DNA from 2 places in the Listeria sp. LM90SB2 genome. Region 1 is predicted to be linked to the other one. Evidence: a T-box and tRNA genes for the amino acid it is inferred to sense, from the RefSeq annotation. Region 1 holds a T-box; the other holds one or more tRNA genes.

Region 1 (15,911 bases):
TCATATATTTCTCAGTTCTTTGATAATAGTATCTGCACCTTCACTTAGCAAATCTTCTGCTACTTTATTTCCAATTTCACTTGGATTTGCACCAGCTTGTTCGGATGCAAGAATGATGGAACCATCCGCATTACCAACTAAACCTTTAAAATGAACGACTTCATTAGCTCTTGTAGCAAAGCCGGCAATCGGAATTTCACAGCCACCATTTAATTTTTTCAAGAAAACACGTTCTGCTTCTACACAAATTCCAGTTTCTTCGTGATGAATAGAAGTTAACATATCGCGGATTTGTTGATCACTTTCGCGACACTCGATAGCAAGTGCACCTTGTCCAACAGCTGGCAAACATAATTCTGGTGGGATGTCTTCTAGTTTTAACGTAGTATTTTCTAACCAACCCATACGAGCTAACCCAGCTTTTGCTAAGATAATTGCATCAAAATTTTCTGCATGTAATTTTTGAAGACGTGTATCGATATTGCCTCGAATTGGTTTAATCACAAAATCAGGTCGATGTTTTAGAAGTTGTGCCGCTCTACGGAGGCTACTTGTACCAATGACCGAGCCTTGTGGTAACTCATCTAGAGAATTCACTCGATTGAAAACGAAGCAATCTAATGGCGATTCACGTTTTGGAATCGCGCCAATAATTAATCCTTCTTTCAAACTTGATGGAACATCTTTCATGCTATGTACCGCAAAATCAATCACTTCATCACTTAAAGCCTGCTCCACTTCGGATACAAATAGACCTTTTCCGCCTACTTTGCTAAGTGTTACATCTAAAATACGGTCCCCTTTTGTAACAATTTCTTTTATCTCAAAATCGAACTCAGGATAATTTTCTTTGAGCTTGTTAATCACCCAATTAGACTGAGTTAAAGCTAACTTGCTTCGTCTAGAACCAACAATTATTTTCCGTTTCATCCGTTAACTCCTCGTTTCGGCTTGTTCTTTTTCTATTACAGTAACATCTGTTTCACTCAACCCAAAAATACGTTTAAAATGTTCAATACTTGTAGTTGCATCTTCTTCCACAGACATTTCTTTTAATTCTGAGATAGGTTGTTTCAGCATTTGGTTTATAATGCTTTTCATATGTTTTCCAATTTGAATGTATTCGCGTTCTGTTAGTCCAGGAAGTTTATTTTCTAAACTAGTCATAGTAACTTCTTGCATATCTAACGCTTTTTCACGCAAAGCACGAATAACAGGGACGACGCCTAGTTGCTTTTCCCACTCGAAAAAGTTACGAACTTCTGCCTCAATAGTTTTTTCAAGTTCCAGAACGATTCGCTGCCGCTCTAATGAGTTCGCGCTAACGACCCCTGCCAAATCGTCAATGTCATATAAATGGAAATTGGGAATGTATGAACAATCATGTTCAACATTTCGCGGTAAACCGATATCAATCACAAGCATCGAACTCGCTTTTTGTTCCATCAAATCTTGCATAGCAGCTTGTTTAATAATAGGTTCTGCCGCACTTGTCGAAACGAGAACGATGTCTGCTAGCATCAAATGTTCATTCATATTTTCATATGCGCCCACTTTTGCTTGAAATTGATTTGCTAATAATTCTGCATTAGATTTAGTTCGGTTGATGATGGTTATATCTGCAATGCCGCTCCCAGCGAGATTTTGCAAAGCGAGTTCACTCATTTCCCCTGCACCAACTAGCACAATTTTCTTATTGTCTAATGAACCATATAATTTTTTTGCAACCTCTACAGCGGCATAACTGACAGACACAGCATTTTCATTAATTTTTGTATGGTGGTGTACTTTTTTTGCGAAAGTAACTACTTCCCGAAAAAGTTTATTTAAAAGTGTACCTGTTGTAGCCGTTTGTTTGGCGATTTCGAATGCATGTTTTACTTGTCCGAGGATTTGCGTTTCTCCCAGTACTAACGAATCAAGTCCCGCGGTTACTTTATATAAATGATTGACAGCATCTGTTTCCTCATGGAAAAACAAATAAGGCTCGATTTTTTCCATATCCATTTGAAACCAGTTAGCCATAAAGCGTTTTAAGTAATATCTACCTGTATGTATTTGGTCAACAACCGCAATAATTTCTGTTCGATTGCACGTTGAAATAATAACATTTTCGAGGATACTTTTTTCCTGCTGTAATGTTACTAAGGCCATTTCTTCTTCGCTTTCTTTAAAAACTAATTTTTCGCGGATGTCGATTGGTGCTGTGTGATGATTCAGCCCCATGGTGAGAATAAACATTCGATAATCCTCCTAAAATTAAATTGAACTCTAATACATTCTACCACTTTTCGATGTGTTCACCAAATAGTCCGTTTATGTATTTAGACGGAAAAAAGAGCTGGATTTTTCATTCCAACTCCTTCTATTATTCCATTCCTTCTTTGATAAACTGCCATGCTTCGTCTTTTCCCATTTTTGTTTCAGAGGAAAATAAGACAAATTTGTCATCAGGATCAAAATCAAGTGTTTCTCGGACAATTTTAGCATTTTTTTGCCATTTACTGCGTGGGATTTTGTCTGCTTTCGTTGCTACGACGATGACAGGGATGTCGTAATACTTCAGAAATTCATACATCATTCGGTCATCTTCAGTTGGCTTATGTCGTAAATCAACAATTTGGATAACACCACGAAGTTGCTCGCGAGAAGTAATATAGGTTTCAATCATGACGCCCCATTTTTCTCGTTCTGTTTTCGAAACTTTAGCGAAACCATAACCGGGTACATCGACAAAGAAAAGTGCTTCTTCAATTTTATAAAAATTTAGTGTTTGTGTTTTTCCTGGTTTTTGTGAAATTCTTGCCATACTTTTGCGGCGAATCATCGTATTAATAAAAGATGATTTTCCAACGTTTGATCGACCTGCAAGTGCATATTCTGGAAGGTCTGTCTCGGGATATTGCTCTGGTCGAACAGCGCTTATTATTAGTTCTACATTATTTACATCCATAATTTTCCATCCTGTTCTATTCATTATCTTTTACTAGTATAACGGAAAAAGAGGAAAAAAGCACCATGAAAAAATACTGCCCCCTTTAAGAGACAGTATTTTCGTGATTAATATTTGCTTACTTCAGCAACAACTTGTGCGATAAATGCATCTAAATCCATTGTTTCAGAGTCTTTAGAGCCGTAACGACGAACGTTAACAGAACCAGCCTCTACTTCTTGGTCACCTAATACTAAGGCATAAGGAATTTTCTTTGTTTGTGCTTCACGGATTTTATATCCTAATTTTTCATTACGATCATCCACTTCAGCACGAAGTCCAGCGCGTTGTAATTTATCTTGTACACCTTTTGCATAATCTAAATGTGCATCTGCATTAACTGGAATAAGTTCCATTTGTACTGGAGCTAACCAAGTTGGGAAAGCACCTTTGTATTCTTCGATTAGATATGCGACAAAACGTTCCATTGTCGATACAACTCCACGGTGAATGACAACTGGACGATGTTTTTCGCCATCTTCGCCAATGTAAGTTAAGTCAAAGCGTTCTGGAAGTAAGAAGTCAAGTTGTACAGTGGAAAGTGTTTCTTCTTTTCCTATTGCAGTTTTCACTTGAACATCTAGTTTTGGACCGTAAAATGCAGCTTCACCTTCTGCTTCAAAGTAATCCATTTCCATTTCGTCCATGGCGGATTTAAGCATGGCTTGCGCTTTTTCCCACATAGCATCATCGTCAAAATATTTTTCAGTATTTTTCGGATCACGGTAGCTTAGGCGGAAGGAGTAATCTTTAATATCAAAGTCTTTATATACTTCTAAAATTAGCTCTACAACCCGTTTGAACTCATCTTTGATTTGGTCAGGGCGAACAAATACGTGTGCATCATTTAAAGTCATTCCACGAACACGTTGAAGTCCTGAAAGCGCCCCACTCATTTCATAACGGTGCATCATACCAAGCTCGGCAATACGGATTGGTAGTTCACGGTAACTATGGATATCATTTTTATAAATCATCATGTGATGCGGGCAGTTCATTGGACGTAAAACTAGTTCTTCGTTGTCCATTTTCATTGTTGGGAACATGTCTTCATGGTAATGATCCCAGTGGCCGCTTGTTTTATAAAGCTCAACATTAGCCATAATCGGAGTGTAAACGTGATTGTAACCAAGGCGTTCTTCTTTATCCACAATGTATCGTTCGATAACGCGTCGGATAGTCGCACCTTTTGGCAACCAAAGTGGTAAACCTTGACCAACTTCAATACTATTTGCAAATAAATCTAGTTCTTTACCTAGTTTACGATGATCACGTTCTTTCGCTTCTTTTTGCATTTGGATAAATTCTTTTAAGCCATTTTTATCGAAGAAAGCTGTGCCGTAAATGCGTTGTAGCATTTTGTTGTTACTATCGCCACGCCAGTATGCACCAGCCACGCTAAGTAGTTTGAACACTTGAATTTTACCAGTAGAAGGAACATGGACTCCGCGACAAAGGTCGAAAAATTCACCTTGTGTATAAATTGTCACTGTTTCATCTTCTGGGATTGCTTCGATAAGTTCTAATTTATATTGATCTCCAATTGCTTTGAAACGTTTAATTGCTTCTTCGCGAGAAACAACTTCGCGCTCAATTGGAACATTTTCACGCACAATTTTTTGCATTTCTTTTTCAATTTCAACAAGAGATTCATCGCTAATAACTGCCTCTGTATCAATATCATAATAGAAACCAGATTCAATCGCTGGGCCAACACCAAATTTCACATCTGGATAAAGGCGTTTCAATGCTTGAGCCATTAAATGAGCTGTACTGTGACGCAAAATACCAAGCGCATCTTCATGGTCTGGTGTTACGATTTCGATTGCTCCGTCTTCGTGGATTGGTGTTACTAAATCAAGTAACTCCCCGTTTAATTTACCTGCGAGTGCTTTCTTTTTTAGCCCTGGGCTGATAGAAGCAGCAATATCTGCTGTTGAAACGCCTGGCTCGAATTCTTTTACTGCACCGTCTGGAAATGTGATTTTCATACTAATCTCTCCTTTTCTTTTTTTAGTGTGGTTAGGAGGGCAAAATAAAAAACCCATCCCTCCTGTTGTCAAGGGACGAGTTTATGCTCGTGGTTCCACCCAAGATTCAGAAATAGCTAAAAATAACTACTTCACTCTTGTCGCTTATAACGGAGCGATCCGTCTATTATTACTAGTTAAACACGTTCCTAATAGAAGTTCCAAGGTGGTCCAAATTTAAGTTCCAATAGAAGGTTCCCAGCTAGCCCTTCCTCTCTAAAATTTTCCGTTAAATTGGTTGTCCTTTTCATCACTTTGTTTTATATTACTTCAAATTATAAGCCCGATTAAACATATTTGCAAGTACTTTTTAGAAACGGCGATTTTTCCCTTCTAAGTTAACCTCTTTCGACAAATAGCGCACCCGTTCCATGATTCGGCGAGCTTTTAGTTTTTCTTCCGTACCATTTTGGGCAAACATTAAATGATTTTCTAGTTGATCCATGTTGTAATTTGATGAGAAGAAAGTTGGTAATTCCTCTTGCATCCGGAATTGTAAAATCGCACCCAACACTTCATCACGCGTCCAAGCGGTCATCGATTCTGCGCCAATATCATCGAGCATCAATACTTCTGTTTCTTTCGCAAATTGAATTTTTTCACCGACTGTATTGTCAGAAATAGACTGTTTCACTTCGCGCATGAACTCGGGTAAATAAACAAGTGTAGTTGAAATACCTTTTAAAGCAAGTTCTTTCGCAAGGGCCCCTAACAAATAGGATTTCCCAGTCCCAAAGCTACCATGAATAAATAAGCCCTTCACACGTTCCCCACTTTTCGGAGGATAATTATTTAAAAATTGATATGCTTCCACAAGCGCTAATTGACGCGATTCTTCATCGGTATAAAAGTCCGCTAAGTTCGCGTCCACTACTTGCTTAGGCATATAAAGAGAACGAATTCTTCGCTCAACTGCACGGCGTTTATCTTCTTCTATTTTCTCTTTCGTCGGATAGTAGGTGACAGTGATGAATTCCCCATTAAGAACAAGTTTTGGTGCATAACCAGGCATTATAGTTTCTTCCTGTTCCGTGAATTTTTTGTGTTGCGTCATAAATTCATATAAATTAGACAAATTTTGATTAACTAATTGCTCGGTAACCTCTTCTTTGTGCTCTTTGAAAAAGTCTTGAATTGGTTGATAATGGAGAACTTGTTGTTTTAAACCTTGGTATTCTTTTTCAAAGTCGCGGCCTTCAAAAAGCTGTCCTAATGTTCTTTCGATGTTATCCATCTTCTTCACCTACCTTTTATTTAGTCGTTCTTTAATTTCACGAACTTGTTCTTCGAGTGTTTGTTTTTCTTTATCTGTCATTTTATTTTCGGCTGGAGCAACTTGCTCCTTATCAAACCAATCCGGCAAAATTTCTTTTCGCGTTGTTTTTTGATAATTTCGGTTGTAATTATTCGTTTTTGGTGTGGCTGGTTCTTCTTGAAGTCGTTTGTATTTCTCGTGCTCTTGCCACGCTAGATCCATTGCTTCTTTTGCTGTTTTTACATTTTTTCGTTTCCAGTGAGCAGCAATCGTCATCATGTAATTTTTAGAAAGCTTCCGGTCAAGCCGGAGTAACACGTACTCAATCAGCACATTCATCACAGGAACTGGTAAATTTTGCTGGTTCATGACTTCTTCTACAACGCGCAAATCGGTTTCAGCGGGAACTGCCCCGTCTGAAATGTCTACCAAAAGTTGAAAAGGCGTGATGCTCTCTAAATATACTTGCAGCGCTTCTTCATCATTTAACGATTCTTCTGGTTCTTTATCGACAGGCGTTTCCTGCTTCATTTGCAGTTTTGGCGGCGCACCGTGTTCGATGGTGTAGCCTTCACGAACGATTTTACGCAAATAAACGATGTCGATTTCACCATTTGCATCAAGCGCACGATACAAATAACTCGGCATATCTTTTTCAGAAACTTGATAAATCCCGTGAAGTTTTAATATCGTTTGGCGTACTTCTTTTGTTATCTTTTCGCGAGCAATCATTCCCGGTGAAAGCAAGCTCAAAAACAAATTAAAGTCAAAACTCGCGTCATCAAATTCAATTTCTTTTGGCGTCACTTTGTCTAGTAACTTTTGACTAGTTTCAGTCGTAACTGCACTACTACCACCTTTAAACGGTTCGAAAACATCTTGAAACGAACGAGTGATTTCGCTATATGTAGCTGTGTCAAATGCCTCGTCTGCGAAAAAACGACGCAAACGTTGAAACTGCGCATTGCCAATTTTGCTATATAAATAAATATTTAATAGACCATCCGAAAAAAACTTTTCTGGTGATAACGGTGGCAAGATTTCGTAAATATAAAAGCGTTGATCGTTTTCGGTCTTCACATAACTCTTTAAAAGACCTAAGCCTTCTAATTTTAGCCTTGCCTCGAATAACGCTTTCAAACTAATATCAAGCATATTTAAAAGTTGGACGTGCGAATGCGCTTCTGACCAAAGTCTGTTTTCTTCGACTTCTGTGAACAGTGTTTGATATAAAGCAAGACATTCCGCCCCCATTAGCGGTTGATATAACATCGTAATAATTTTTCTGTCGGCGCCGGTCAAGATTCCACTTGCTTTTACTTGATAGCTGTCTACCGCTTGAAGCTCCATCCAAAATTCCGTCAATTTACTCACCTATCTTTATTTTTTTCCATTAAATCTTTTAACTCTTCGACAAACACACTAATATCTTTAAATTGGCGATACACCGAAGCGAAGCGCACGTAGGCTACTTCATCGAGATTCGCTAATTTATTCATCACTTTTTCACCAATTAAGTCAGACGCGATTTCACTGTCTCCAATATTTCGCAGTTCACGTTCTACCTCATTGACAATTTCTTCAATTTGTTCAGCGCTAACTGGTCGTTTTTCACATGCTCTTATTAAGCCGCGTCGCACTTTTTCACGAGCGAATTCTTCTCTTGCTCCATCTTTTTTCACAACTATTAAAGGACTCTCTTCTACCTTTTCAAAAGTAGTAAAACGAAATCCGCATTTTTCACATTCACGCCGTCTTCGGATGGAATTGCCATCATCTGCCGGTCTTGAGTCTACAACACGTGTACCATTATATTGACAAGTAGGACATCTCACAAAAACTCACTCCTATCTCTAGCTTTCTCTATCTGTTTATTTGTATGCCTCATTATACCATGTGAAAGTAAGGGTGGCTATTTGTTCTTTACAAAACGCTTGATAAATGTAAGAACTTGTTTTTGTGTCTTTTCAAGTGATTCATTATTATCGATGACAAAATCAGCTTTTCTCGCCTTTTCATCGATTCCCATTTGGCTTTCAATTCTTCTTAATGCATCTTCTTTTGTTAGATTATTTCGCTCCATCAGGCGTTTTAACTCTGTTTCAGGGGTGGTCCAAACAACAACTATTTTATCCACCAACGATTCTAAATGACTTTCAAACAAAAGCGGAATATCGAAAAAGACAAGCTCCTCTCCTGCTTCAAAAAAACGTTCGCGCGCTTCCAACATATAGTCTTTCACACGTGGATGCGTAATTTCATTTAACTTTTCACGCTTTTCCTTATCTTTAAAAATAATTTCTCCTAATTTAGCTCGATTTAATGTGCCATCTGCAAGTAAAATTTCTTCCCCAAAATAAGCAACGATTTCTTTTAGTCCTTCTGTGCCACGCTCCACTACTTTTCTAGCAGCAATATCTGCATCTACTAATGGAATACCCGCTTGCTGAATCATGTTACTCACTGTTGATTTCCCTGTTGCTACACTTCCTGTTAATCCAATCGTTTTCCCCATGATTTCAGCTCGCTTTCTATTTTTGGCAATTCGGGCAAAAATGTGTCCCGCGTCCGTTTAATTTAATTTTTTCAATTGGCGTTCCACAAACAACACACGGTTCGTCTGTTTTGCCGTATACTTTTAATTTATCTTGATATTGTCCAAGCTTCCCTTGCGAATTTACATATGTTCTGACAGTGGAGCCACCAAGTGCTACAGCTTCAGTCATAATACTTTTCGTCGCTTCAAAAATACGTTTGATTTCTTTGTCTGAAAGTGAGTTAGCTGCTCTTTCCGGGCGCACTTTTGCTTCAAAACAAATTTCATCCGCATAAATATTTCCTACTCCGGCTACTAACTTTTGATCAAGTAAAGCCGTTTTGATGGCGCGGCTTGTTTTTTTTACACCAGTCGCAAAATCCGTTAATGTAAAGGCTTGCGTCAGCGGTTCTGGGCCAAGCTTTTTAATCGACCGCGTTTCACCCTCACCGTATTTATTTGTTACTTCCATCGTGCCAAATTTTCGCACATCTAAAAAACGCAATTCCGTGTGATCTTCAAAATGAAAAATAATATGCGTATGCTTGCTAACCTCTTCCTTTTCATCCATTAACCGAAATTTACCTTCCATTCGTAAATGCGATAAAATCGTACAGTTGGTTAAGTCAAAAAGTAAGAATTTACCACGACGGCGTACACCCTCTATTTCTTGCCCGACAAGCATATGCACAAACTCATCGGGTGGTGTTGATACAATCATTTTTGGAACACGAACAATTACTTGATCTATTTTTTTACCTGGGACTAATTCTTGTAAAGTTGCGCGGACATTTTCTACTTCCGGCATTTCTGGCATATATAAACTCCCCGTTTCTCTATTTATTTCGCGTCGTACCAAGTGTCACCAAATGCGCTATCTACTTTTAGCGGTACAGAAAGCTCTACTGCATTTTCCATAACATCTGGGACAATTTCTTCTAATTTAGCGATTTCAGCTTCAGGCGCCTCGAAGATTAATTCATCGTGTACTTGTAGTAATAATTTTGCTTCTAATTTTTCAGATACTAAACGCTCGCTCATCAGAATCATCGCTTTTTTGATAATATCAGCGGCACTACCTTGAATAGGCGTGTTCATCGCCGTTCTTTCTGCAAATCCGCGAACATTAAAATTACGACTGACAATCTCTGGAATATACCGACGACGATGTAAAATGGTCTCTACATAGCCTTTTTCTTTCGCAAAACGAACGATATCTTGCATATATTCTTTCACAGCTGGATAGCTCACAAAATAACGATCAATAAAGTCTTTTGCTTCTTTACGCGTAATACCAAGGTTTTGCGAAAGCCCATAATCACTAATTCCATATACAATACCAAAGTTTACCGCTTTAGCCTGACGACGCATTAATGAATCCACTTCGTCTTGCTCAACATGAAACACGTCCATCGCCGTTTTCGTATGAATATCATAATCGTGCTTAAATGCATAAATTAAATTTTCATCTTCCGAAATATGTGCTAAGACTCTCAGCTCTACTTGAGAATAATCGGCTGAAAACATTTTCCAACCTGGTTTACTCGGTACGAAAACTTGTCTAATTTTCCGTCCTTCTTCTAAACGAATAGGGATATTTTGCAAGTTCGGATCAACTGAACTTAAGCGTCCTGTTTGCGTTAATGTTTGGTTGAAACGTGTGTGTACTTTATGTGTTTCTTTATCTGTCACTTTAAGCAGCCCTTCGATATAAGTGGACTGAATTTTACCAAGTTGACGATATAACAAAATTTCATCAATAATCGCGTGTTTACCAGATAAACTTTCCAGTACATCGGCAGCCGTTGAATAACCTGTTTTTGTTTTCTTGACAGCTGGGAGACCAAGCTTTTCAAATAAAATCACACCTAGTTGTTTCGGTGAATTAATATTGAATTCTTCGCCGGCTAGAGAATGGATCGACTCTTCCAATGTTTTCAGTCTACCCGCTAGCTCCACTTTCATATTCTCTAGACGTTCTGTATCTACACTAACCCCTTGCATTTCCATTTCTGCTAATACAAAAGTTAGAGGTAGCTCAAGGTCTTCCATCAAAGCTAGTTGTTCATTTTCTTCTAAATCATCAACTAGTCTTTTCTCTAAGTCAGCAATAGCCACTGCTTTTCTAGCTAAGTGTGCCGCAACAATGCTTTCTTCAGGAGTGCTACGTTTAGCACCTTTTCCGTAGACTGCTTCATCTGTTTCTACTTCTGTGTAATCATGTCGTATTGCAACACTTGTAAAGTCATCAATCGAATCAGATGGATTTAGCAAGTAAGATGCTAACATGATATCAAAGGTGATACCAGAAATGGCCAAACCAATGCGGTTCATTGCAACCATTGTTTTCTTCGCATCGTACACTACTTTTGTTTGATCACTTTCTACCCATTTGCGGAATACCTCACTACTTTCGGCTGTTTCTTTTGTAAAGAAATACGTCCCTTGGCTAGAATGTACTGTTAATCCAATGAAATTAGCTGTATGGTAATTATCGTTTTCTAGCTCCACATAAAGCGCGGTTTTCCCACCAAAATGTTTTTCTTTTAATTCTGTTACGATTTCAAAAGACAACTCTTTTAGTTCTTTCGTTTCTTCTGGTGTATCTCCCTCGATATTTTTCAAAAGTGTTGTAAAATTCATTTCTTTTAATAAAGGGATAACTTTTTCTGTTTGATAGCCGTCGTATTTCGTGCTTTCGACCGTGCATTCAATCGGTGAATCCACATTGATTGTAGCTAACTCTTTACTTAAAATAGCTAATTCTTTATTTTCCAGTACTTTTTCTTTTAGTTTTTTACCGGAAATTTCCTCGGCATGCTCTAACACACTTTCCACCGTTCCACCAAATTCATGTAAGAGTTTTAAGGCAGTTTTTTCACCAACGCCTGGAATACCAGGAATATTATCGGAGGAATCACCCATTAAACCCTTCATATCAATGATTTGTTGAGGAGTCAGATTGTATTTTTCTTTTAGTGTTTCTGGTGTGTTGGTTTCCATATCGGCTATGCCTTTTTTAGTAATATAAACCGTTGTTTTTCCAGAAGCTAATTGCGTTAAGTCCCGGTCTCCGGTAATGATTGCTACTTCCATTCCATCTGCTTCTGCTTTTTTCGTCAATGTTCCGATAATATCATCTGCCTCGTAATTGGCAAGTTCATATTGCGGGATATCATACGCCGTTAAAAGTTCTCGGATGAATGGAAACTGTTCAGATAACTCACTTGGGGTTTTTTGACGTCCGCCTTTATAACCTTTAAATGTTGTATGCCTGAAAGTTGTTTTTCCAGCATCAAATGCAACGAGCACATGGCTAGGTTTTTCTTTTTCGAGTACATTCATCAACATCATTGCGAAACCATACACCGCATTTGTGTAAACACCTTTATCATTATTTAAAAGCGGTAAAGCATAAAAGGCGCGATTCGCAATACTATTTCCATCAATTAATACTAATTTATTCACAGGGATATCCTCCTCGATATTGTCATTCACTTGTGTCTATTTTACCATAGGAACATAAAAACAAACCACTTATCCGAATGGGATTAAATGGTTTGTTTTAAAAACGTATATTTATGGTTAAAAATAAAAATACAGACTAGTTTTAGAAGTTAAAATGGATTGTTTTAGAAATTTTTTATTAATTCATCTGCAAATTCCGAACATTTAACTTCTGTCGCACCATCCATTAATCGAGCAAAATCATAAGTTACGGTTTTCGCAGCGATTGTTTTTTCCATTGACTGATTAATTAATGCAGCCGCTTCACCCCAACCAATATGTTCAAGAAGAAGTGTCCCAGATAAAATAACTGATGAAGGATTCACTTTATCAAGACCTGCATATTTCGGTGCAGTACCATGCGTCGCTTCGAAAATTGCATGGCCAGTTAAGTAGTTAATGTTTGCTCCTGGAGCAATACCGATTCCGCCTACTTGAGCAGCAAGTGCATCAGAAATGTAATCTCCATTCAAGTTCATTGTAGCAACTACATCAAATTCAGCCGGGCGAGTTAAGATTTGTTGCAAGAAAATATCCGCAATCGAATCTTTGACTAAAATTTTCCCAGCAGCAAGCGCTTCTTTTTGTTTCGCGTCAGCAACTTCTGTTCCTTCAGCTTCTTTAATGCGATCATACTCATTCCAAGTAAATACTTTATCACCATATTCGCGTTCACATAAATCATAGCCCCAATTTTTGAAAGCTCCTTCTGTGAACTTCATGATATTCCCTTTGTGTACAAGCGTTAATGATTTACGACCTTCTTTAATTGCATATTCAATCGCCGAACGCACTAAACGCTCTGTTCCCTCTTTGGAAATTGGCTTAATACCAATACCAGAAGTTTCCGGGAAACGAATTTTGTCAACGCCAAACTCAGATTTTAAGAAGTCGATTAGTTTTTTTGATTCTTCGCTGCCTTCTTTAAATTCAATCCCTGCATATATATCTTCTGTATTCTCACGGAAAATGACCATATCTGTGTCTTCCGGACGTTTCACCGGTGAAGGAACGCCTTTGAAATAACGAACTGGACGTAAACAAACATATAAATCTAACTCTTGGCGCAGGGCAACGTTTAACGAACGAATGCCTCCACCGATTGGAGTAGTAAGCGGTCCTTTAATAGCAATCAAATATTCATCAATTGTATCTAAAGTCGCTTGTGGTAACCATTCTCCTGTTTGTTTAAATGCTTTTTCACCAGCTAGTACTTCTTTCCAAGCAATTTCTTTTTCGCCATTGTAAGCTTTTTTTACTGCGGCATCTAAAACGCGTTTTGCAGCTGCCCAGATGTCTGGACCAGTTCCGTCCCCTTCAATAAAAGGAATGACTGGATTGTTTGGTGTTTTGAGCACACCGTTTTCTACTTGAATTTTTTGACTCATAAAGTTTGTTCCTCCTCGATTAAATTCGTTCTTCTACAGGTAAATAACTTCTATTTTCAGGTCCAACGTAAATAGCACGCGGACGAATAAGACGATTATCACGATATTGCTCGAAAATGTGTGCTAACCAACCAGATACACGACTTACAGAAAACACAAGCGTAAACAAGTCGCGGTCAATACCAAGCGCATGATAAACGGAGGCTGAATAGAAATCGACATTCGGTTTTAAGTGTTTCAATTCCCAAACAGATTCTTCTACTTGCAGCGAAATATCAAACCATTTCTCTTCGCCTTTTTCAGCAGTTAACTTTCTGGACATTTCACGCAAATGTTGCGCACGAGGATCTCCGCCGCGATAAACACGGTGACCAAATCCCATAATCTTTTGCTTCGTATCAATTTTTTCTTGAATGTAATTACGCACATCACCAGCTTGGTCAATTTCTTCTAACATATCAAATACGCGTTCATTGGCACCACCATGAAGCGGGCCTTTCAGCGCACCGATTGCAGCTGTTACGCCGGAATAAACATCCGAAAGCGTTGCCACACAAACTCGCGCTGTAAAAGTAGAAGCATTAAATTCGTGATCAGCGTGCAGTACGAGCGCTTTATTCATTGCTTCTACTGATAATGCATCTGCTTCTTCTCCTGTAATCATATATAGGAAATTTGCTGCCATATTTAAATCTTCTCTCGGTGGAATTGGATCGAGTCCGCGACGAATTCTGGAAAAAGCGGCAACAATGGTTGGCATTTTTGCTTGAAGTCGCAAACCTTTACGGTAAACTGCTTCCCCGTCGTCTAATTCAGCTTCTGTATCAAATACACCGAGCATAGAAACTGTAGTTCTTAAAACACTCATCGGATGTAATTTTTGGTGATTTTGCATTCTTAAGCTCGTAATGATTGTTTCAGACACTGCCATATTTTCTTGGATTTCTCGTTTAAATTTTTTAAATTCATCTTTATTCGGCAAACGTAAATGCCATAATAAGTAAATCACTTCTTCAAAAGAAGCGTTATTTTCCATTAAATCGTCAATACCATAGCCAACATAAGTTAACATATCATCAATGATAGAGCTAATGGAAGTTTCAGCAACATATACATTTTCTAAGCCTTTAGATAACGTCATTTCATTTCCTCCTTTTATCCTTTTTTACGTATGTACTTATTTTATGAATGCAACTAACTGCATTGCCATGTACGCAATACCAGCTGCAATTACTGGTCCAGCAGCAATCCCTCTAAAAAGCACCACTGCTAAAATGGTCCCGAATACTAGTGAGACAGTCACTTGTGGATCAACGGCCATATAGCCTACACCTTTTTTCGCTAAGATAGAAACGGCAATTCCTGCACCAAGGCCAATCCAGCCAGCTGCCGATTTGAAAGAATCAATTAAATCTTTAAAACCGATTTGACCAGTTGCGATTGGAATTAAGATAGCAACCGTAATAATCGTTACACCCCAATTTATCCCTTTTGCTTGAATCATTTCCATTGCTTTGCCATCGACGTGAAATAACTTCAACAAAATAACGACAGCTACAGCAATGATAAGCGAATTATTTTTTGCTATAAGTCCGAGAAGTAAAAAAAGAAGTAAAAACAACATACTTTCCGTAAACATATTAAGTCACCTTTCAATATCACGCATCTAGGAAGCGAGATAACAATTATTATATCATAAACATACCTTATAGTAATACTAAAATGCCATAAGGAAAATGAATTGCCCTTTTTTCAATGAAACCTCTATAGAAAGTTTTTCCCATAGAGGTTTTAATTACATATCAAAATAATAATATTGCGTATGTTTCTTTTGATTTCCAAGCCATTTTGTTAATTTTGGTTTTAATAGTTTGCGGGAAAATGGAATAAAAATGAGTAGTCCAAGTATAGTTGTTATAACACCTGGAATAATTAATAAAAACCCGGCGATAAAAAAGCACAGACTATCCAACAAATACGGGGCTACAGTGCGGCCATCTCGTAAATTTCGGAAAAGGTTGCCACCAAGCCGTTTGAAAATAAAAACACCAAAGGCACTTGAAGCTGCCTGAATAAAAAGAAGTGGCCAAAAGCCAATTACTTGGAATAACCAAACGTACATAATCAATTCTATTAAGCCATATAAAGCCCAATAAAGAATAAATTTTCTCATAAAATCAACTCCAATACTTACTCTCTATTA
Region 2 (15,911 bases), 1.1 Mb from region 1:
ATCCCATACATTTCACGGTCGAGATATTTTCGCTTATACCGCGGCTAGGCTCGCAGCCGGCGTGATTAATTTTGAAGATATCGGTCCATCAGCTACCCCAGACTCCATTGTTTCTCTAAGTCTAAGTGACTCCTACTTAGAAGGCGAGCAAGCTTTTGGCACAATTGATATTATTGACCGTCCATTCGGTAATCTTTGGACAAATATTCGCCGAACTGATTTCTTGCAGCTAGGTGCTAACTATGGCGATTCCATCGAAGTCCTCATCAAACACCACGACCGAGTAGTTTATAAGAATTTCGTTACTTATAGCCGCTCATTTGCCGACTTACGGATTGGCGAAGCGCTCATCTACGTCAATTCACTCGACAACCTCGGACTAGGTATCAATCAAGGGTCCTTCGTAGACGCTTATTCAGTCGGCACCGGCACCAGCTGGAAAGTCACCCTTAAAAAAGTATAAAAAACAGGGTCAAACATCCAAATTGGAAGTTTGACCCTGTTTCATTTTTTTATTTCGTATATTCTTTGACGATTGGCTCTTGTTTTTTGGTTTTCAGGAATAAACTTAAGATCATCCCAATAGCCGCAAAAATCGCTGCAACCATAAACGCCGCACGCATTCCGTCCAAGCTAGCATCTTGCGCTTTTTGAGCAAAACTAGCCGGATCCGTTGCCATAAGCGCTTTACCTGGCATATTATCTTTCGTTACATTCGTTAGCACTGTAATAAGTACCGCCGTCCCAATCGAACCAGCAATTTGTCGAATCGTATTATTTACCGCCGAACCGTGGTTAATCAAATGGTTAGGAAGTGCATTCATACCCGCTGTCGAAACTGGCATCATCGCCATTGAAATCCCGAAGAACCTCACAGCATAAAATACAACAATATACCAAAGCGGCGTATCCATCGTTAAGAACATAAATGGAATTGTACCGATAGTCAAAATGGTAACCCCGGTAATCGTCAACCATTTCGCCCCAATTTTATCGAAAATAATACCCGTAATTGGACTCATTATCCCCATAATAATCGCACCCGGAAGTAATAACAGACCTGATTGAAGCGCCGACTCCCCGCGAATTGTTTGAATATATAAAGGCAATACAATTTCCGCACCAATCATTGCCATCGTTACAATCGAACCAAGAATAACAGACAATGAAAATACTGGATATTTAAACACATGTAGTTCAAGCATTGGATTATCAATAACTAGTTGGCGCCAAACAAATAATGCAATAACAACGACACCAACAATCAACATCGTGATAACCGTTGCATCTCCCCAACCATCATTACCTGCTGAACTAAATCCATAAAGGAGTGAACCAAAACCAATTGAAGACATTACAATGGAAAGAAAATCGATTTTTGTATCAGTTAATTTTACTACTTTTTTCATTCCAAAGAACGCTAGAATTATATCGATAACCGCGATTGGAATTAAAATAAGGAATAATACGCGCCAATCATATGAATCCACAATCCAACCAGACAAAGTTGGCCCAATTGCTGGAGCAAACGCAATAACAAGTCCCATCAGCCCCATCGCTGCCCCACGTTTTTCACGAGGGAAAATCAGCAAGAAGATTGTTTGAAGCAACGGCATCATAATCCCCGCACCAGCTGCTTGAACGATACGACCAGTAAGTAGTACCGGGAAAGAACCCGCCACTGACGCAATAATGGTACCAATTGTAAATACAGTCATCGCTGTAATAAATAAAGTTTTTGAACTAATTTTTTCAATTAAAAGTGCCGTAATCGGAATCATAATCCCATTTGTTAGCAAGAAAGCCGTCGTCAACCATTGCCCTGTTGCTGCTGTAATATGCAAATCATCCATAATCATCGGCAGTGCCGTCGCTAGTAACGTCTGATTCAAGATCGCCACAAACGCCCCAATAATCATTGTAACTACTAATAAACTTCTACTATAAGATTTCCCGTTAACATCAACGGGCCGTTCTACTGCTGTACTATTCAAAATTAATACCCCTTCCCATGTGGAAATTTCCAGATGAATAATAGAAGTATAATAAAAAAAGACCAACAAGTCAACAAAAAGTGACTGGTCAGTCTAATTATTATAAAAGCCCGTTCACACAAGCTTCTAATTTATTTACCTCTTTGGTCAAACTTGCTGGTACATGTTGTTTAAGATACAACAATGTTCCTTGAACCATGAAATCTCTAGGCGCCTCATTATTGTTAATCTCCCCAACAAGCGCGTTCATGGATTCCTTATACTGCCATTTATCCGAGTCATCAATATCCGCATTTTCAATCCCGACATTTAACTCCTCCAGCGCGCCCCGCAGTTTAGCTAGTCTTTTCTTTCTAATCATAGTTTGATCCGGCACCAGATTTTCTGTGTCCGCTTCCGTAAACACAATCTCTCCGCTCTCCAAAATATCCTTCACAAGTGCATCAAGCCTTCTCACCACATAAGGAATAGCCCGCTCAATCAATCCTGAATCAACATTCTTGCTACCACTAGCAAAGACATACATTGCCGCCATCCCGCTAAGCAACATCGTAATATCATTTATATAAGGCTCCGTTTCCTTCCCATAAACCTCTAACAACTGATTTTTAACCCATTCCATATTCTTAAGTCGCACATTCTGCAAGAACGCATTAAAATCATCATCAATCATCGTCTGAGAAAACGTAATATTCAAGATCTCCCCATTTTCCGTATAAAAATGAATAATAATTTTCAAGCACTCCGTAAAATTATCCTTCTTCGTCCCATCTAGCCCCATCGTATACTCCAAACGCTGATGCAATACAGAATACTCCTGCTTAAAAATCACAATTGCCAGTTCCTCTTTCGAAGTAAAATAATTATAAAAAGTCCCTTTAGAAATCCCAGCTGCATCAACCATATCTTGTACAGACGTCTTCAAATACCCTTGTTTTTGAAACACCTCTTTAGCCGACTTAATAATCCGCTGCTTCTTCTCCTTCAAAAAAACACCCCACCCGTTCTGTTATTATACCCATAGTATAATCGATTTATACTACCTATTCAAGATATCCATAATAAATATCATTATTCTTTTAAACAATAAAAAAAGCCTCGCATACTAGCGAAACATACAAATTATCCATATATTATTTAAGCCACTTGTCGGATTTGAACCGACGACCCCTTCCTTACCATGGAAGTGCTCTACCAACTGAGCTAAAGCGGCAGCAAAGCCTTTCAAATAAAAAAATGGCTCCACAGGCAGGACTCGAACCTGCGACCGATCGGTTAACAGCCGATTGCTCTACCAACTGAGCTACTGTGGAATAATAAATTGCCCGGCAGCGACCTACTCTCGCAGGGGGAAGCCCCCAACTACCATTGGCGCAGAGAAGCTTAACTACCGTGTTCGGGATGGGAACGGGTGTGACCTTCTCGCCATAACTACCAGACAATATTTAAGTTGTTGAAAGATTGCTCTCTCAAAACTAGAGAAGAAAGGGTTCAGTTAGGTAACTTCGTTTCATTTTTTGGTTAAGTCCTCGATCGATTAGTATTTGTCCGCTCCATGTATCGCTACACTTCCACTCCAAACCTATCTACCTGATCATCTTTCAGGGATCTTACTTTCCGAAGAAATGGGAAATCTCATCTTGAGGGGGGCTTCACGCTTAGATGCTTTCAGCGTTTATCCCTGCCACACATAGCTACCCAGCGATGCTCCTGGCGGAACAACTGGTACACCAGCGGTGTGTCCATCCCGGTCCTCTCGTACTAAGGACAGCTCCTCTCAAATTTCCTGCGCCCGCGACGGATAGGGACCGAACTGTCTCACGACGTTCTGAACCCAGCTCGCGTGCCGCTTTAATGGGCGAACAGCCCAACCCTTGGGACCGACTACAGCCCCAGGATGCGACGAGCCGACATCGAGGTGCCAAACCTCCCCGTCGATGTGGACTCTTGGGGGAGATAAGCCTGTTATCCCCGGGGTAGCTTTTATCCGTTGAGCGATGGCCCTTCCATGCGGAACCACCGGATCACTAAGCCCGACTTTCGTCCCTGCTCGACTTGTCAGTCTCGCAGTCAAGCTCCCTTGTGCCTTTACACTCTGCGAATGATTTCCATCCATTCTGAGGGAACCTTTGGGCGCCTCCGTTACTCTTTAGGAGGCGACCGCCCCAGTCAAACTGCCCACCTGACACTGTCTCCCCACGCGCTAAGCGTGGCGGGTTAGAATGGTCATACAGCCAGGGTAGTATCCCACCATTGCCTCCTCGTATGCTAGCGCACACGTCTCTTCGGCTCCTACCTATCCTGTACAAGCGGTACAAACATTCCATATCAGGTTGCAGTAAAGCTCCACGGGGTCTTTCCGTCCTGTCGCGGGTAACCTGCATCTTCACAGGTACTATAATTTCACCGAGTCTCTCGTTGAGACAGTGCCCAGATCGTTGCGCCTTTCGTGCGGGTCGGAACTTACCCGACAAGGAATTTCGCTACCTTAGGACCGTTATAGTTACGGCCGCCGTTTACTGGGGCTTCAATTCGTACCTTCGCCGAAGCTAAGCACTCCTCTTAACCTTCCAGCACCGGGCAGGCGTCAGCCCCTATACGTCACCTTACGGTTTTGCAGAGACCTGTGTTTTTGCTAAACAGTCGCCTGGGCCTATTCACTGCGGCTCTCTCGGGCTTGCACCCTAATAGAGCACCCCTTCTCCCGAAGTTACGGGGTCATTTTGCCGAGTTCCTTAACGAGAGTTCTCTCGCTCACCTTAGGATTCTCTCCTCATCTACCTGTGTCGGTTTGCGGTACGGGCAGTACTACTCTTCCTAGAGGCTTTTCTTGACAGCGTGAAATCAGGAACTTCCGTACTTAATTTCCTTCCCCATCACAGCTCATGCTTCGCGAGAAGCGGATTTGCCTACTTCTCACACTCACTGCTTGGACGCACATTTCCATTCGTGCGATTCCCTATCCTTCTGTGTCACCCCATCGGTTAAACAATTAGCACTGGTACAGGAATCTCTACCTGTTGTCCATCGCCTACGCCTATCGGCCTCGGCTTAGGTCCCGACTAACCCTGAGCGGACGAGCCTTCCTCAGGAAACCTTAGATATTCGGTGGAAGGGATTCTCACCCTTCTTTCGCTACTCATACCGGCATTCTCACTTCTAAGCGCTCCACCAGTCCTTCCGGTCTGACTTCACCGCCCTTAGAACGCTCTCCTACCACGAACCTCTAAAGAGGTTCATCCACAGTTTCGGTAATATGTTTAGCCCCGGTACATTTTCGGCGCGGGGTCACTCGACCAGTGAGCTATTACGCACTCTTTCAATGGTGGCTGCTTCTAAGCCAACATCCTGGTTGTCTAAGCAACCCCACATCCTTTTCCACTTAACATATATTTGGGGACCTTAACTGGTGGTCTGGGCTGTTTCCCTTTCGACTACGGATCTTATCACTCGCAGTCTGACTCCCGAGTATAAGTACATGGCATTCGGAGTTTATCTGAATTCGGTAACCCGAGAAGGGCCCCTAGTCCAAACAGTGCTCTACCTCCATGACTCTTTACCTCGAGGCTAGCCCTAAAGCTATTTCGGAGAGAACCAGCTATCTCCAAGTTCGATTGGAATTTCTCCGCTACCCACACCTCATCCCCGCACTTTTCAACGTGCGTGGGTTCGGACCTCCAGTAAGTATTACCTTACCTTCATCCTGGACATGGGTAGATCACCTGGTTTCGGGTCTACGACCTGTTACTTATGCGCCCTATTCAGACTCGCTTTCGCTACGGCTCCGCTTTTTCCGCTTAACCTTGCAACAAATCGTAACTCGCCGGTTCATTCTACAAAAGGCACGCTATCACCCATTAACGGGCTCTAACTACTTGTAGGCACACGGTTTCAGGAACTGTTTCACTCCCCTTCCGGGGTGCTTTTCACCTTTCCCTCACGGTACTGGTTCACTATCGGTCACTAGGGAGTATTTAGCCTTGGGAGATGGTCCTCCCGGATTCCGACGGAATTTCACGTGTTCCGCCGTACTCAGGATCCACTCTGGAGGGAAAGCCATTTCAACTACCGGGCTGTTACCGTCTTTGGCGGGCCTTTCCAGACCGCTTCATTTATAACTTTCTTTTGTAACTCCGTATAGAGTGTCCTACAACCCCAAGAAGCAAGCTTCTTGGTTTGGGCTCTTTCCGTTTCGCTCGCCGCTACTCAGGAAATCGATTTTTCTTTCTCTTCCTCCAGGTACTTAGATGTTTCAGTTCCCTGGGTCTGCCTTCCTCACGCTATGTATTCACGTAAGGATACTATCCGACTAAAGATAGTGGGTTCCCCCATTCGGAAATCTCTGGATCAACGCTTACGTACAGCTCCCCAAAGCATATCGGTGTTAGTCCCGTCCTTCTTCGGCTCCTAGTGCCAAGGCATCCACCGTGCGCCCTTTCTAACTTAACCAATTTACTTCTACGAAGTAAAGGTTGTTTTTCTGATTTTCCGTATCAGCGATGATACTTCCAATCAGATGAAAGATTCACTTTCAGATGATTCTCGGTTACTTGTGTCATAGATAATTACTTATCTATGCTAACTTTACTAACTTTCTTATCTAGTTTTCAAAGAACAATTTTGGTGGAGCCTAGCGGGATCGAACCGCTGACCTCCTGCGTGCAAAGCAGGCGCTCTCCCAGCTGAGCTAAGGCCCCGTAAAAGGGTATGATTATTTGTATTTCTTATGTCAGAAAGAAAAAGTGGGCCTAAATGGACTCGAACCATCGACCTCACGCTTATCAGGCGTGCGCTCTAACCAGCTGAGCTATAGGCCCGTCAAAAATGTAGTGGCGCGATGCTTCAAGCATAGTGCCTTGCATACTTTATCTGACATAAAAGAGAGTAACCTCTCAAAACTGAACAAATAGAGAAGAACGAAAACTCACAGGTTTCCTTTTCCTTAGAAAGGAGGTGATCCAGCCGCACCTTCCGATACGGCTACCTTGTTACGACTTCACCCCAATTATCTGTCCCACCTTCGGCGGCTGGCTCCATAAAGGTTACCCTACCGACTTCGGGTGTTACAAACTCTCGTGGTGTGACGGGCGGTGTGTACAAGGCCCGGGAACGTATTCACCGTGGCATGCTGATCCACGATTACTAGCGATTCCGGCTTCATGTAGGCGAGTTGCAGCCTACAATCCGAACTGAGAATAGTTTTATGGGATTAGCTCCACCTCGCGGCTTCGCGACCCTTTGTACTATCCATTGTAGCACGTGTGTAGCCCAGGTCATAAGGGGCATGATGATTTGACGTCATCCCCACCTTCCTCCGGCTTGCACCGGCAGTCACTTTAGAGTGCCCAACTAAATGCTGGCAACTAAAATCAAGGGTTGCGCTCGTTGCGGGACTTAACCCAACATCTCACGACACGAGCTGACGACAACCATGCACCACCTGTCACTTTGTCCCCGAAGGGAAAGCTCTGTCTCCAGAGTGGTCAAAGGATGTCAAGACCTGGTAAGGTTCTTCGCGTTGCTTCGAATTAAACCACATGCTCCACCGCTTGTGCGGGCCCCCGTCAATTCCTTTGAGTTTCAACCTTGCGGTCGTACTCCCCAGGCGGAGTGCTTAATGCGTTAGCTGCAGCACTAAGGGGCGGAAACCCCCTAACACTTAGCACTCATCGTTTACGGCGTGGACTACCAGGGTATCTAATCCTGTTTGCTCCCCACGCTTTCGCGCCTCAGCGTCAGTTACAGACCAGAGAGTCGCCTTCGCCACTGGTGTTCCTCCACATATCTACGCATTTCACCGCTACACGTGGAATTCCACTCTCCTCTTCTGCACTCCAGTCTTCCAGTTTCCAATGACCCTCCCCGGTTAAGCCGGGGGCTTTCACATCAGACTTAAAAGACCGCCTGCGCGCGCTTTACGCCCAATAAATCCGGACAACGCTTGCCACCTACGTATTACCGCGGCTGCTGGCACGTAGTTAGCCGTGGCTTTCTGGTTAGATACCGTCAAGGGACAAGCAGTTACTCTTATCCTTGTTCTTCTCTAACAACAGTACTTTACGATCCGAAAACCTTCTTCATACACGCGGCGTTGCTCCGTCAGACTTTCGTCCATTGCGGAAGATTCCCTACTGCTGCCTCCCGTAGGAGTCTGGGCCGTGTCTCAGTCCCAGTGTGGCCGATCACCCTCTCAGGTCGGCTATGCATCGTTGCCTTGGTAGGCCATTACCCTACCAACTAGCTAATGCACCGCGGGCCCATCTGTAAGCGATAGCCGAAACCATCTTTCAAAAGCATGGCATGCGCCACACTTTATCATTCGGTATTAGCCCCGGTTTCCCGGAGTTATCCCAAACTTACAGGCAGGTTGCCCACGTGTTACTCACCCGTCCGCCACTAACTTTGGAAGAGCAAGCTCTTCCTCCGTTCGTTCGACTTGCATGTATTAGGCACGCCGCCAGCGTTCGTCCTGAGCCAGGATCAAACTCTCTTTAAAATATAAATTGAATTTGAATACTTATTCAACACCGTGAATAAGATTCCTTGCGTCAAATTGACTTCGCTAGCAATTAAATTACTAGTTTGTTTTGTTGAAAACAGCTTTCTGTTTTCTGCCCTGCGATTACCAGTGAGACTTTACGTCTCATTGCTTTTCGTCTTCTTTTTTGTTCAGTTTTCAAAGGTCAGTTTCTTTTGTTGCGAAAGCGTTTTGTCCGCATCAGCAACGTTTATAAATATACCAAGATTTTTGCCTTTCGTCAATACTTTTTACAAAGTTTTTATGATAAATATGGAATTATTTTCTCTGCTAGGGTTTTATATGCTTTTCCTGAAGTGCTTGAAGAGTTGAAAAGGGCTGATACATAGCCATTTCCATTTGGTTCTGGTTGTTCTATTGGCAGTTGAATTAAAAGTTGTGTTTCTAAGTCTGCAGCAACTTTTTCGCCGCCGCCTTGTCCGAATACTTTTAATACTTGTCCATCAGCTAAAGTAAGATAAGACATATTTTCGATTACACCGATGATTTTGTGATTGTTTTTTGCTGCCATATATCCTGCTCGAGATGCGACTGACGCGGCTGCATAATGTGGTGTTGTAACAATAAGTTCATTGCATTTCGGGATAAGCGTATGGATATCTAGCGCAACATCTCCAGTTCCAGGTGGTAAATCGATAAGTAAATAGTCTAGTTTTCCCCATCTTACTTCTTCTAAAAACATTTTAATCATTTTCCCTAGCATTGGTCCGCGCCAGATAACTGGTTCTCCTTGTTCCACAAAAAAATCCATAGAAATCATTTGAATGCCGTGTGTTTCGACTGGGATGATTTGGCCATTTTCTTTGCGGGGGGATTCGGTTGTTCCTAGCAGTACAGGAATACTGAATCCATATATATCCGCGTCTAATAATCCTACTTTTTTGCCTTGTTGTGCTAAGGCGATTGCAAGATTCGCAGAGACAGTTGATTTCCCGACGCCACCTTTACCACTCGCTATTGCTAAGAATTTCGTTTCACTAGCTTCTGAGAGTATGTTATCTCTTGCTTGGAAAATGCGGTCAATAACTGCTGCGGGTAGGTATTCTAGCTCAATATTTATTTCATTTACGCCGAATTGGGTGAGAAGTTCTTCTATATTATGAACAAAATGATCCGTTTCTACTGCTGGATCAGCTAATGCGATTTTGATGTTTGCTGTTTCTTCAAGCACTTGCACTTCTAAAACACCTTCTGTTTCTTCTAAGCTTGCCTCTAAAACAGGATCTTGCAATCTATATAGCAATCTAGTAATTTGTTGTTCGTTTAACATATATAAAAACCTCCAAAAATGAATGCGCTGACATACTGATTATTATAGCATGACCGTTTTATTATTTCACATATTGCTTGTCTTTTCGGTACAAAAGTTTGTTGAAGAAAATTTCACAAATTTTACATATTTAACATTTCCAGCTTTAGTCCTTACGTCCCAATAGGTTTGGCGTAGTTATTGTTTTTCGTCATAGAAATGTAATAGAAATTTTTTGGCATTTTTTGATAATATAGTTGCAGATATATAAAAAGGAGTGCATTGAAATTTGGATAGAAAGTTTATAAAACCAGGGATAATTCTGCTAATTGTGGCATTTTTGGTAGTTTCCATAAATGTTGGAGCAGAAACAGGAGGTAGCAGAACAGCTCAAGTTAATCTGACTACTTCACAACAAGCTTTCATTGATGAAATTTTACCAGCGGCTCAGGATGGATATCGCGATGGTAAATTGCTTACAAGTGTAACGCTCGCTCAAGCAATTTTAGAATCAAATTGGGGTGAAAGTGGTCTAAGCCAGAACTCTAATAACTTATTCGGAATTAAAGGAACGTATAAAGGTAAGTCTGTCTCCATGGGGACAATGGAAGCATCCGGCTCAACCACCGCTAATTTCCGCGTTTACCCTAGTTGGAAAGAATCCATTGAAGACCACACAGCTTTGATTACTGAAAATGCGCGCTATCAAGACGCTGTCGGTGAAACGAACTACCGCAAAGCACTGCAAGCTATTAAAGACGGTGGTTATGCGACTGATCCAGATTACGTTTCTAAACTAGTAGCAATTATTGAACGTTACAACTTAGATAAATACGATGTCATTTACGATAAAATCGAGTCTAATCAATCCTTAGCAGCAATTGGAACAGTAGCTGAAAATAAAGAACAAGAGGTTATTTGGTCGGCACCGTACAATACAGAAAATGCTAATAAAATCGGGACCCTCGAAAATTACTTAGGGCGTAACTTAGAAATTTCCTGGGAAGCTAAAACAGAAAAAGGTCTATGGTACTTTATTCGCGAGAACAACAAAGATATTGGTTGGATAAATAGTAATGCCTTAAAAATCAGCTATCATCAAAAAGAAGATGAAAATGTTCATTTAACCAAATATGTAGATGATTTAAGCGCACATGTATATCGTCTACCAAGCCCTGAAAAACAATTCGATAATGGAACTATCGCAAAATACGATAGAAAAGCCCTTGAAGTAGATAAAAAAATCACTCGCGGCGGCTATGCTTGGTTCCGAATTTCAGAAGGCGAGAAAGTAATCGGCTGGGTTCGCGCAGATAAATTGAATGATCGCCTTTATGATCGCATCACAGAACAAACTTCTTACGATGGCTATGCTCTAGTAAGTAAATCTGCAACTGATAACGTATGGACTGCACCATTCAACACAAAAAACGCAGAAAAATTAGCACCACTTGCAGATTATGATAACGAAAAACTAGAACTAGTGACTCGAGCTAAAGCCGGAAATACACTTTGGTATCAGTTTAAAGTAGATGGAAAACTTGTTGGATGGGCTAGCGAAAAAGACTTAAATGTATTTTATACTCCCGCTAAAGAAGAACCAGTAAAACAAGTCGCTTACGTGAAAGACCCAACAGCAAAACTTTATAACAAACCTGTAGAATCAACAAGTACTAACCCAAAAGCAGTGGGCTTCTATTATGGAAAATTATTAGCAGTGGATAAAACAGCAACCATTCTTGGTGAAGATTGGTTGCATCTTAAAGACAGACAAAATTCACTAGGATGGATTAAAGCTATCGACATCAATAGTTAAATAAAAAAAGGTTCTGCATTTACGCAGAACCTTTTTTCGTTTATACATTCAGTTTGCGACTAGCCATCCATTTCACCATTTCTGGATCCGCATGTGAGAAGAACTGGCTTTCCCCTTGATCTAGGCTGGCAATTTCTCCCTTATCTGCCTCCGTCAATTCAAAATCAAATATAGCCAGATTTTGCGCCATTCTTTCTGGTTTTACAGATTTAGCTAAGACGATAATATCTTGCTCTACTAGCCAACGCAAAATTACTTGAGCGGCCGATTTTCCATATTTCGCACCAATTTTCGTTAAAACTGGGTTATTAAAAATATCATTTTTCCCTTCCGCAAACGGTGCCCATGCTTCTATTGTAACCCCTTCTTTTCTTAAAACAGCTAGATTCGCTGCCTGTTGTTGGAAAGGATTAACTTCAATTTGGTTGACTTGCGGAGTTACTTCATTGAACGCAGCTAGGTCAATTACGCGATCCGGGCTAAAATTCGATACGCCAATTGCTCTAATTTTTCCTGATGCTTGTAATTCCTCCATCGCTATCCATGCCCCGTATACATCGTTGAAAGGTTGATGAATTAGCAGCAAATCAATGTAATCCAACCCTAAACGTTTTAACGACCGGTCAAATGAGCTCATAACACCTTTATAACTTACATTTTCCACCCATATTTTTGTCGTAATGAATAGTTCTTTGCGATCGACGCCGGATGCCGCAATTCCGCGACCTACAGCTTCTTCATTCATATAACTTTGCGCCGTATCAATGTGACGATAGCCCGTTTTAATCGCATCTTTTACTGCTTGTTCCGCTTCAGCAGCATCTGTAATTTGATATGTCCCAAATCCTAAAATAGGTACTTCTACACCATTGTTTAATTTCACTGTTTTCATTTGAAAATCCTCCTCTTATCTTTAAAATTTGTCCCGTTTCCATAATTTTTCTACATTATCTGCATTTAATTCGCCAGCTTTAAACTGCGCAATGTGACTATCGTACGAATCGATTTTGTACACGAGTAGTTCTCTGACCTTCTTCATCTCGGCTAATTTTTCGTCTAATTCTTTTAGTTGGTCAACCAGTACTTGTTTTTGCGCCGCTTCGACATTTTGCGTCTCTCTGAGCTGCGCAAGTGTCGCAAACTCAATTAACGATTCTACCGATAATCCCGCATTCCGTAAATTCTTCACGAGATAAACCCAGTTCAAGTCACTCGTTTTATAGTCCCGGTAACCACTTTCGTTACGATGGACTGGCGGAATAACACCGACCCGCTCATAATAACGCAACGTATCTACTGTTAAACCAAACATATCAGCCGCTTGTTTGATATTCATCCTCCATCACCTCGTTTCGTTCTTTACATATAGAATTATAAACCCTGGAGTTCACACCAAGGCAAGGAATTTGAGTTTATTTTTTTGAGAAAAGAAAAAACTCTCTGTGGGCGAGAGAGTTTTATTTGTTTAGCAGGATGATTTTTTGTATGTATTTTGGGTCTATTTGGGCTGGATTGGTTTCTTGGATTTGGAAGTCGTTAGTTAAAATGATTTTTACGTCATCGTTTTTGTTTAGGTCGGTTATTTTATTTCCCGTTTCGTCGTAATATTTATCTACGATGTCAAAGCGTATTGCGGTTTCCGGATTATACTTATCCTTTTTTTCTTTGAAATTATTAATTAGAATTGCATCCGTTTCTACTTGTTCTATTGCGCCGGTAGCTTCGGTGGCTTGTGTTTGGTTTTCGGTGTTTGAGCATGCTGTTATGGAAAGTAATGCGCACAAAATAAAAATGATTGAATTAACAAATGATCATATATGGCACATTTTAAAAAAAGCAAGGTTATTCATGTTATAATAGCTGTTCTGTATATTTATATCTAATCACAAAAGGAGCCGGAGAAGATGAAAAAAAGAGGTTTATTGTTGGTAAGTATTTTAATGTTTTTCAGTTTTTTGACAGTAGCATGTGGGAGTTCTGAAAACAATGAAGAAAGTGGGAAGAAAGAAAAGAAAGAAATTGAATTAACTATTGACCAAACTACTGTAACGACTGATGAAAATGGGAAAGCGCTTATAGAAGGAACAGTGGATCCTAAAGCCAAATTATCCATTGATGGCGCAACAGTTAAACAAGATAGTGATGGAAGATTTACTTTTACCAAAATTATAAACAGCGATTCCGAAGCAAGAGTCTATGCAAAACTTATAGCAGTTAGGAAAAACTATGAAGACGAGGAATATAGTGTAATTATTAATAACAATTCAAAAGCATATAACGACAACATGGCAAAACAAGAGACAATACAAAAAGAAGAAGCCGCGAAAGCTGAAAAGGAACGTAAAGAAGCGGAGGAAAAAGCAAAACAAGAAGAAGAAGAAGCCGCTGCAAAAGCTGCAACGACTGATGAAAACACGCCTTCCGATGATACTGTATATGGCACTTTAGCCAGCAAAGATACTTTAACAAAAGAGGGAGATGCATTTTATAAAGATGAAGAACTTGATGTACTCTATTCTACAGTAGAAAACGATGAAATTTTTCAAGTGCTTATACAATTAGGCGATGAAAGTACAATTCGAAAAGATTTAGATAAAAATCATTTAACAGAATTAGCAAGAGGTTATATGGAATCCGATGCCACTCTTATACAAACTGTTTCTGATGAATCCTTTGTTTATGAATCTCCATCTATAAATAAAACATATACAGTAGATTATATGTTAAACGATGAAGGTTATGTTATTGCGGTTTATGTTACACAAGCAATGTGACTAGAAAAAACCTTTAAGTTATACAACTTTTAATTAAAAATATACTATTACAAAAAAGTCCTTAAGGGCTTTTTTGTTTTTTATTTAACTCAACTAAACAAAAAAAGCACCAGCAAAAGCTGGTGCTTTGAAACGACATATTAACGTTTTGAGAACTGAGGTGCACGACGCGCGCCTTTAAGTCCGTATTTTTTACGTTCTTTCATACGTGGGTCACGAGTAAGTAGGCCAGCAGATTTAAGTGCTGGGCGGTACTCAGGAGCCACTTGTAATAGTGCACGAGCTACACCATGACGGATAGCACCGGCTTGACCAGTGTAACCACCACCGTGAACGTTTACTAGTACATCATAGTTACCTAAAGTTTCTGTAGCTACTAAAGGTTGTTTGATAACTTCACGAAGAGCTGCGAATGGGATGTAATCTTCCCAGTCTCTATTGTTAATAACGATTTTGCCGTCGCCTGGTACTAAACGTACGCGAGCTACAGAGCTTTTACGACGACCAGTTCCGTAATATTGTACTTGAGCCACTTAGTATTCCTCCTTTATTAATTAACCGCGTAATTCGTATACTTCTGGTTGTTGAGCTGCGTGTTCGTGCTCAGATCCACCATATACGTGTAATTTTTTGAATAATTGACGTCCAAGAGAATTTTTTGGAAGCATACCTTTGATAGATAGTTCTAATAATTTCTCAGGATTGTTTGTACGCATTTCGCCTGCAGTACGAGATTTCAAACCGCCTGGATATTGAGAGTGACGGTAGTAAATTTTGTCAGTAGCTTTTTTACCAGTAAGACCAATCTTACCAGCGTTGATGATGATTACAAAGTCTCCAGTGTCGATATGTGGAGTAAATTGTGGTTTGTTTTTTCCGCGAAGAATTGAAGCAACTTCACTGGATAAACGTCCTAAAGAAACACCAGTAGCGTCGATAACGTACCATTTACGTTCTACTTCGCCGGGTTTCGCCATATAAGTTGTACGCATGAATTACCCTCCTAAATAAATTGAAACAAATTAGCTCCCGAAAACTGTTCCTAATTCCCGAAATGCTATTCTATATTTTTATTGTTTAAACACAACAACCTTCCGGGGCTTATTGTGGGGCAAACAATACCATAGTCCATAATACAGTTTTTGGAGCAAAAAGTCAATGCGTTCTGCAAAAAAACATCCAATTTTTATTCATAGTCCACTCGCCATAAATATAACCCTTGTGGCGGCGCAGTTTTACTAATTAATTTTTGCCGGTCACGTGCTAATAAAGCCTCACTAATATCATCCGGAGAGATTCGACCTTGCCCTGCATCGAGCAAAGTTCCCGTCAAAATTCGCACCATATTATATAAAAAGCCATTCCCTTGAAAAGCAATCACTAACGTCTCGTCGTCCTCTTCATAAAAATCAATACTATAAAGCGTCCGGACTTTAGAATCGCGCTCCGTTCTCGCCGAACAGAAGCTAGTAAAATCATGCTCGCCAATCAGGCGTTTACTTGCCAATTTCATTTTTGAAATGTCCAGTTCATATGGATA

The links. The T-box of region 1 lies ahead of thrS (threonine--tRNA ligase). A T-box ahead of a tRNA ligase gene usually reads a tRNA of that ligase, here a tRNA-Thr.
Region 2: it encodes a tRNA-Thr, which carries the amino acid that the T-box ahead of thrS (threonine--tRNA ligase) is inferred to sense. The anticodon was not compared.

Annotation. Positions count from the first base shown of each region.
Region 1 is NZ_CP046449.1:1,588,857-1,604,767, forward strand. Features, by position in the region: gene GL301_RS07890 (uroporphyrinogen-III synthase) at 1-4, opposite strand, end outside; gene hemC (hydroxymethylbilane synthase) at 1-930, opposite strand; gene hemA (glutamyl-tRNA reductase) at 934-2,241, opposite strand; gene yihA (ribosome biogenesis GTP-binding protein YihA/YsxC) at 2,369-2,953, opposite strand; gene thrS (threonine--tRNA ligase) at 3,061-4,983, opposite strand; T-box leader at 5,052-5,282, opposite strand; gene dnaI (primosomal protein DnaI) at 5,333-6,256, opposite strand; gene GL301_RS07920 (replication initiation and membrane attachment family protein) at 6,266-7,642, opposite strand; gene nrdR (transcriptional regulator NrdR) at 7,648-8,112, opposite strand; gene coaE (dephospho-CoA kinase) at 8,190-8,792, opposite strand; gene mutM (DNA-formamidopyrimidine glycosylase) at 8,809-9,630, opposite strand; gene polA (DNA polymerase I) at 9,654-12,281, opposite strand; gene icd (NADP-dependent isocitrate dehydrogenase) at 12,446-13,708, opposite strand; gene citZ (citrate synthase) at 13,728-14,849, opposite strand; gene GL301_RS07955 (DUF441 domain-containing protein) at 14,886-15,347, opposite strand; gene GL301_RS07960 (FxsA family protein) at 15,504-15,881, opposite strand.
Region 2 is NZ_CP046449.1:2,642,467-2,658,377, forward strand. Features, by position in the region: gene GL301_RS13065 (SAM hydrolase/SAM-dependent halogenase family protein) at 1-463, shown strand, start outside; gene mdrT (cholic acid efflux MFS transporter MdrT) at 513-1,994, opposite strand; gene brtA (bile-regulated transcriptional regulator BrtA) at 2,095-2,982, opposite strand; tRNA gene GL301_RS13080 (tRNA-Thr) at 3,135-3,207, opposite strand; tRNA gene GL301_RS13085 (tRNA-Asn) at 3,232-3,307, opposite strand; rRNA gene rrf (5S ribosomal RNA) at 3,318-3,433, opposite strand; rRNA gene GL301_RS13095 (23S ribosomal RNA) at 3,512-6,443, opposite strand; tRNA gene GL301_RS13100 (tRNA-Ala) at 6,616-6,691, opposite strand; tRNA gene GL301_RS13105 (tRNA-Ile) at 6,738-6,811, opposite strand; rRNA gene GL301_RS13110 (16S ribosomal RNA) at 6,941-8,490, opposite strand; gene GL301_RS13115 (Mrp/NBP35 family ATP-binding protein) at 8,774-9,802, opposite strand; gene GL301_RS13120 (GW domain-containing glycosaminoglycan-binding protein) at 10,071-11,597, shown strand; gene GL301_RS13125 (aldo/keto reductase) at 11,638-12,489, opposite strand; gene GL301_RS13130 (MerR family transcriptional regulator) at 12,511-12,933, opposite strand; gene GL301_RS13135 (hypothetical protein) at 13,055-13,381, opposite strand; gene GL301_RS13140 (DUF4969 domain-containing protein) at 13,502-14,371, shown strand; gene rpsI (30S ribosomal protein S9) at 14,512-14,904, opposite strand; gene rplM (50S ribosomal protein L13) at 14,926-15,363, opposite strand; gene truA (tRNA pseudouridine(38-40) synthase TruA) at 15,558-15,911, opposite strand, start outside.